DNA from 2 places in the Leifsonia sp. NPDC014704 genome. Region 2 is predicted to be linked to the other one. Evidence: predicted binding sites of a transcription regulator. Region 2 holds the regulator's gene; the other holds the start of a gene.

Region 1 (3,407 bases), on a different contig from region 2:
GGCGCCGTGCAAGCTGCCCGACCAGACGTTCCCCATCCTCTGTGAAGGCCACGACCGACGGAGTGGTCCGTGCGCCCTCGACGTTCGGGATCACCTTCTCCTCGCCGGCTTCCCAGACGGCGATCACGGAGTTCGTGGTGCCCAGATCGATACCTACTGCCTTTGCCATCAGAGTCTCCTTTCATACGGGAAGGGATTTCGCTGGTGAAAGCGATGGTGCCTGTTCCGGTCCGCCCTGTCGGGCGACCCCGGATTACTTGGTTTGCTCGTTCACGGATTATTCGGTTTGCTCGTTCAGTTCGTTCCGGCCGAATGTGAATGCGCGCACGATGCCGAAAGCACCAAGGACGATGAGCGCGATACCGGCGAAGACGACCAGTACGACGGCCGAAGACGCGGGAAGGAAGAGCATGATGATGCCGGCGAGGATGCTGAGGATGCCGTAGGCGACCGGCCATGCGGGTGTGGTCGTCCGCACCGACTCGGTGATCGCGATCACGCCCTCGATGATCCATCCGACCGCGATGAAGGCCACCGCGAAAATGACCAACGTCGCTGCGGCGGCAACCGAATTTCTGAAGATCACGATGCCAGCCACGACCAAGAGGACACCGAGAATCACGTTCAACGCCCGGATCCCGGCGCTGATCCCTTTACTGAATACACCCATTCCAAGCCGGATCGCGCCGGCGATGACGAAGTAGATGCCCAAGATCACAGCCAGTGCTGCGAGGGTCTTGATCGGCTGCACGAGCAGCACGATGCCCAGGACGAGGGCGAGCAGACCACTGACCCCGATCGCAGCGCGAATGCCGTTGATCGCAGACCGGGTAAGGTTTCGTGCATCCAGCGCAAAGTCGTGGATAACGGCGTTAATCGGGTTTGCTGAAGTCACAGAAGTCCCTTTCTCTGAGTCTGGCCGTGTGAACGGCAACGAGATTCCGGGCCCGTGGCGGGGCGACGATGGTCGCATAGCCCACCGCGGTCCGGGCGGTGTGGGAAGGACCCCCGCCCTCCCCACACCGGCTTGGGTTCACGCCCCGAGGAGGCGCTTCTTCTTTTCCGGCTTGCCAGTGATCTGGATCTTGCGCGGCTTGGTCTTCTCGTTCACCGGGATGCCGATGCTCAGAACACCGTTCTCATAGTTCGCGCTGATCTGATCGAGGTCGACGCCGTCGCCGAGGCTGAACTGGCGAACATACGAGCCATAGGGGCGCTCCTGGGTGAGCCACTTGGCACCCTCAACGCTTGAGGCGTTCCGCTCTGCTCGGATCGTCAGAACCTGGCCATCCACATCAACATCGACCGAGTCGGGGTCTACTCCCGGAAGGTCCGCGGTGAGAACGTAACGGTCACCTACCCGGTACAGGTCCACCGGCATCAGCCGCGGCGCGCGAGCCGTGTCAAGCACGGTTGCCGCAAGGCGGTCCAGCTGGCTGAAAGGGTCAAACGACATAGCCACGAGGAATCTCCTTTCTTGACTTGAGTTAGCTCGACTCAACTTTGTTGTACTACTTCTGACGCCATCGGTGCAGGTTTTATTTCTCCTCCAGCCGATTTTTTGGGCTGGTGAGAGCCGGTATCCCGGCCACCAACCGACTGTGTGTCGCAGATAATCTCTATCCGTCGCCATAAATTTTCTACTCGGGACGTCGAAAGTCAAGTCTGTCGGGCGTCGATTTCGTGACGGAGGAAAAGGCCCCTCCCGCTCCGCGTGGCCAGGGGTAGATAGTCAGCGGGTCATTGCATTTAGTAGCCGAAGCGACCGGTGCCAGAGCGCGTCACTGGTGAGGCGGGCGAGGATCCGGACTACCGCAGCGCCCGCGCTGCACTCGGGGCAGCGATCCCGGAGGATCACCGACGGCTGTACGTGCTCGCCCTTGAAAGTGTGGTCTAGGACGGCAAGCCGCGGCTGCCGAGACTCTGCACGATTGGAAGTAGCTCGTACGCGGCATCGATGATCGCGTTGCGACGCGTAGCCGGGTAGGCGTCGAGCAAGTGCCGGGGCTCAAAGACATTCGATGCGCTCACTGAAGAGGTGGCAATCTTCGCCACGTGATCCCAGACGGGAGCGGGATGCCCTACCGCGCGTTCGAGAAATTCGCTCGAGATCCCTGCCGTCGGAACCTGCGCGGCTGTCAATTGTGAGCGTAGAAGCTCGTTGTTGGCGAGGTCATAGTCGCCGAGCGTTATAACCAGCCCGATGAGGGGACGATCGGCTGGAATGTCTGCGAATTCTGGTCGCGCTTCGCGGATACGCGCTGCAGTCCTGTTGATCTGGTCGATACCCCTGCCGATCACCTTCTGATGGGCCTCGACGAGAGTCGCGCGTCCCTCTCGGACGTCAGCACTCGGGAAGGCGCTCTTGCATTCGATCAGGAATGTGGCAGTCGGCGTGACCAGGACCCAGTCGACCGATTGATTTGAGGGGCGGAAGTGGATTTCGGGGTGGACGACGGCCCCCCGGATCAGGCGCAGGTGTCGACCGATGTAGGCCTGGAAGAGGTATCCCAGCTCGTACGTGAAGTCGTTCTTGAACTTTGCGAGGCCGGCATACGCGATCGAAGGGCTGGATGCCTTCTGCAGCACGATAGGCGCGCACGGAGCGATCCAGTGCCCATCGCTCATTCCCCCTACGAAAGGACGATCCTGCAGGGCGTTGAATCCCCAGGGCTCGAGGTCGAACTCCGGTACCTGCCATTGCTCGGCGGCTTCGGCAAGCCGGGGTATCGGGCGTTGAAACTCTTCGATGGTGGCCAAGAAGCTCCGGTGTGCGATCCGGTGAAAAGACTCCTCGTCGTCTTTATCCGCGAAGAGCGGAAGGTCCTGCGTCGGCAAGCCGAACGGATACGGCAATCCTTGGACCGCCAGCGAGTGCATCAAGAAGGCGGCAGAGCAGTACTCCGTGATCGATGCTCCAAGCAAACGCTCCTGCCAGCCCTTGGTAAGGACCCGGCACGGCGCGTCTTCTGGGTACGGCGTTTGCTCGAAGAGTGCAACTGTGCGGCCGAGCGTGTTCAACGGTGACCGCTGAAACAACCACTGCGACGAGACACCTCGCGAGACCATCCCGATCATCCCGTTGGTGCCGTCTTTGTGGTCAACAGGATGATCTAGCAGCGTGAAGTCGCCGACGAACCGCGAGAGTTCCATCACGGTCGCGACTCGACTTCGAGACCGGCCGTGGCGCAATAAGGTTGCCGCGGCCCCTGCCACATCCCAAGGCAGGAAGGATTGCACCTGCCCGCGCGAGTCATGAAGCTTGCCATCCCAGCGCGCGCTCTGCTGCGCCAATAAGCGAAGAGCTGAGTCGCGGTCGAACTGCCTACAACGGCGCACGTACGCCGCGTACGTGGTCCGAGCGGTCGGCGCGTGCGTTGCGATGACTGAGATTGGGTTGCCATCCC
Region 2 (3,407 bases):
GGCAGCGCCTTCTTCACCATCGCCGCGAAGCTCCGGACCGCGGTCGAGCGCCTCGGCCTCACCCCCTACGGCGAGAAGGGCGAGCCCTTCGACCCGCAGATCCACGAGGCGATCTTCCAGCAGCCCACCCCCGGCGTGACGGCCGACACCGTCGCCGAGGTGGTCGAGACCGGCTACCGGCTGGGCTCCACCACCGTCCGGGTGGCGAAGGTCGTCGTCGCGGTGCCGGCCTGACCCGGCGACACGGCGCACGGCATGGCGGAGCGGCGGGGAACGGTTCCCGCCGCTCCGCTCGGCCCGTGCGCGCTCGATCTTTCATGCAGACTTCATCCACGAACACCGACAACGACTTGAGAGGAGGCGCCCGTGGCTAGCCAAGACTGGTTCGACAAGGACTTCTACAAGGTCCTTGGCGTCTCCAAGGACGTCAGCGAGGCGGACCTCAAGAAGACCTACCGCAAGCTCGCCCGCAAGTACCATCCCGACTCCAACCCCGGCGATGCCGCCGCGGAGGCGAAGTTCAAGGAGATCAGCGAGGCCTACTCGGTGCTCAGCGATCCGGAGGAGCGCAAGGAGTACGACCAGATCCGCGCCATGGGGACCGGTGCCCGGTTCACGGCGCCGGGGTCCGGCGCCCAGGGCGGCTTCGACGACGTCTTCGGCGGGATGTTCGGCCAGGGCGGCGCGGGCGGTCAGCGCCAGTATTTTCCAGGAGGAGGGGGGTTCCAGCAGGGCGGCGGCGACTTCGACGACGTCTTCGGCGGGCTCTTCGGCAACGGCCGGTTCGGCACGACGACCGGCGGATTCCGCGGCTACGGCGGCCCGACGCGCGGCCGCGACGTGACCGCACACACCACCATCGACTTCGTGACCGCGACGCGCGGCGAGACCATCACGCTGCAGGCGTCCGACGGCAAGCCCATCAAGGTCAAGATCCCCGCCGGTGTGGCCGACGGCCAGAAGATCAAGCTCCGAGGCAAGGGACAGCCCAGCCCCGACGGCGGGGAGGCGGGGGACATCGTGCTCACCGTCTCGGTGCGCAAGCACCCCGTCTTCGAGCGCGACGGCCTGAACCTCCGCGTCAACGTCCCGGTCACCTTCGCTGAGGCCGCGCTCGGCGCGACCATCGAGGTGCCGACGCTCGGCGGCGAGCCCGTCAAGCTGCGTGTGGCGCCGGGCACCCCGAGCGGCCGCGTGCTGCGCGTCAAGGGGCGCGGCGTCGAGACCAGCAAGGGCACCGGCGACCTGCTCGCCGTGGTCCAGGTCGCCGTCCCGTCGCACCTGTCCGCCGACGCCAAGGAGGCGCTCGAGGCGTTCGCCGCGAAGCTCCCCGACGAGAACCCGCGCGACGACATCCTGGCCAAGGCCCGGAGCTGACGATGGACGAGCACAGCCAGGTCTTCGTGATCTCGATCGCGGCGGAGCTCGCGGGCATGCACCCGCAGACGCTCCGCCAGTACGACCGGCTCGGACTCGTCAGCCCCAGCCGGACGGCCGGCAAGTCGCGCCGCTACTCCATGCGCGACATCGAGAAGCTGCAGGAGATCGCCCGCCTCGGCTCGGAGGGCGTCAGCCTGGAGGGCATCCGCCGCATCCTCGAACTGGAGGACCAGGTGGGGGAGCTCCGCGGCCGCGTCCGGGAGCTGGAGAGCGCCCTCGCGGACGAACTCCTGAACCGCCCCGGCCGCCGCGTCTTCGCGGCCGGCTCCGAGGGCGAGGTCGTCTCGATGCGCGCCGGGACCCGCGTGCGCCGCAGCAACCAGCTCGTCGTCTGGCGCCCCCTCGAGCGCTGACCTCTTCCGTCGAAGTGCACGTCGTGGCTGCTAAATCCCCGAAATAGCCGCCACAACGTGCACTTCGGTGCCGGGGTCAGAGCGAGGAGACGCCCTGGCCTACGTAGAGGGTGTTCTGGATGTTGTGCGCCTCGGTCGCGGCGATGTCGTCGTCGATCCCGGCCCGCACCTCGCGCATGAGCTTGTGCAGTTCGGCGTGCTTCTCCGGGAGCCGTGCGTGGCCGGTGCTGTCCCACAGGTTCGACACCGGCAGCGTGTCACCGGCCTCGACCGCGAGCGTCCACTCCTCCGTTGTGGCGACGGCGGCGAACTCCGACTGCATCGTCACCAGCACGCTGCGGTGGAGGGCGTCCGCCGAGATGGCGCCGGCCTCGTTGACGAGGTCGAGCGTGCCCGTGGCATCCGACAGGAACTCGACGGTGAACCCGAGCTCGGACGCATCCCGAGCCGTCCCCGCGCAGCAGTGCTGCGTCATGTAACCGGCGATGGTGACCGTGTCGACAGCGTTCGCACGCAGCCAGCTCTCAAGATCGGTGCCGGGGAACGCGGAGACGCTCCCCTTGGTCACCACGTGCGCGGACGTGCGGTCGATGATCGTCTCGTGCAGCGCGGCGCCGTCCGAGCCGCGCGCGAAGACCGGCGACCCTTCGTCCTCGATGTGCTGCACGACGACGACCGGCACCCCGTGGTCGTCGGCCGCGTCCCACGCGACCTCGATGTTGGGGATGGATGTCATCAGATCCGGGTAGCAGATCTTCAAATTGCCGGTGACGTACTCGTTCTGCAGGTCGATCACGATCAGCGCGCGCTTCATGGCTGAACTCTAACCCTCGCCGTCCCACGGCTGGTCTAGGCTTTTGCTCGGCCGCCCGCGCCCACAAGGCGCACCGGCGGCCGAGCGATGAAGCACACCGACTCCCACGAGGAAGCGACGATGAGAGCCCTGTTCAAGAGCGAGGCCGGACCCGGCCTCGAACTGGTGGATGTCCCCGAGCCCGAGATGGGTCCGGAGGATGTCCGGATCCGCGTTCTGCGCACCGGCATCTGCGGCACCGACCTGCACATCCAGCGCTGGGACGACTGGGCGGCGTCGGCCGTGAAGGCCCCGCTCATCCCCGGCCACGAGTTCTTCGGCGAGGTCGTCGAGGTCGGACCGCTGGTCCGCGATGTGGAGGTCGGCGACCTGGTGTCCGGCGAAGGGCACATCGTCTGTGGCACCTGCCGCAACTGCCGAGCCGGCCGCCGTCAGATGTGCATCCGCACCCAGGGTGTCGGAGTGCAGCGCGACGGCGCCTTCGCCGAGCAGCTCGTCCTTCCCGCCACGAACGTCTGGGTGCACCACAGCGCCATCGAGCCGGAGGTCGGCGCCCTGTTCGACCCGCTCGGCAACGCCGTCCACACCGCGCTCGCCTTCCCGGTCGTCGGCGAGGATGTCCTGGTCACGGGATGCGGTCCCATCGGCCTGATGGCCATCGCGGTCGCCCGCCACGTCGGCGCTCGCTTCATCGTCGGCACCGACATCAGCGCTCAACGGCTCGAACTCGCGCGCGGGATGGGCGCCGACTTCACCGTGGACGTGTCGCAGCACGACATCCACGAGGCGCAGAAGGCGCT

Evidence for each region. Region 2 encodes HspR, which represses chaperone genes until heat shock. Its sites were predicted from a motif close to AAGTTGAGTCNNNNNGACTCAACTT; they were not measured.
Region 1: ACF1AJ_RS20130 (Hsp20/alpha crystallin family protein) is a predicted target of HspR. The motif match lies at 1,480-1,504, and genes of this name have one in related genera.

The regions. Positions count from the first base shown of each region.
Region 1 is NZ_JBIBYW010000004.1:71,375-74,781, reverse strand. Features, by position in the region: gene dnaK (molecular chaperone DnaK) at 1-169, opposite strand, end outside; gene ACF1AJ_RS20135 (DUF308 domain-containing protein) at 278-895, opposite strand; gene ACF1AJ_RS20130 (Hsp20/alpha crystallin family protein) at 1,034-1,462, opposite strand; gene ACF1AJ_RS20125 (hypothetical protein) at 1,894-3,156, opposite strand.
Region 2 is NZ_JBIBYW010000002.1:893,699-897,105, forward strand. Features, by position in the region: gene ACF1AJ_RS15785 (nucleotide exchange factor GrpE) at 1-234, shown strand, start outside; gene ACF1AJ_RS15790 (DnaJ C-terminal domain-containing protein) at 367-1,377, shown strand; gene ACF1AJ_RS15795 (heat shock protein transcriptional repressor HspR) at 1,380-1,793, shown strand; gene ACF1AJ_RS15800 (cysteine hydrolase family protein) at 1,870-2,607, opposite strand; gene tdh (L-threonine 3-dehydrogenase) at 2,728-3,407, shown strand, end outside.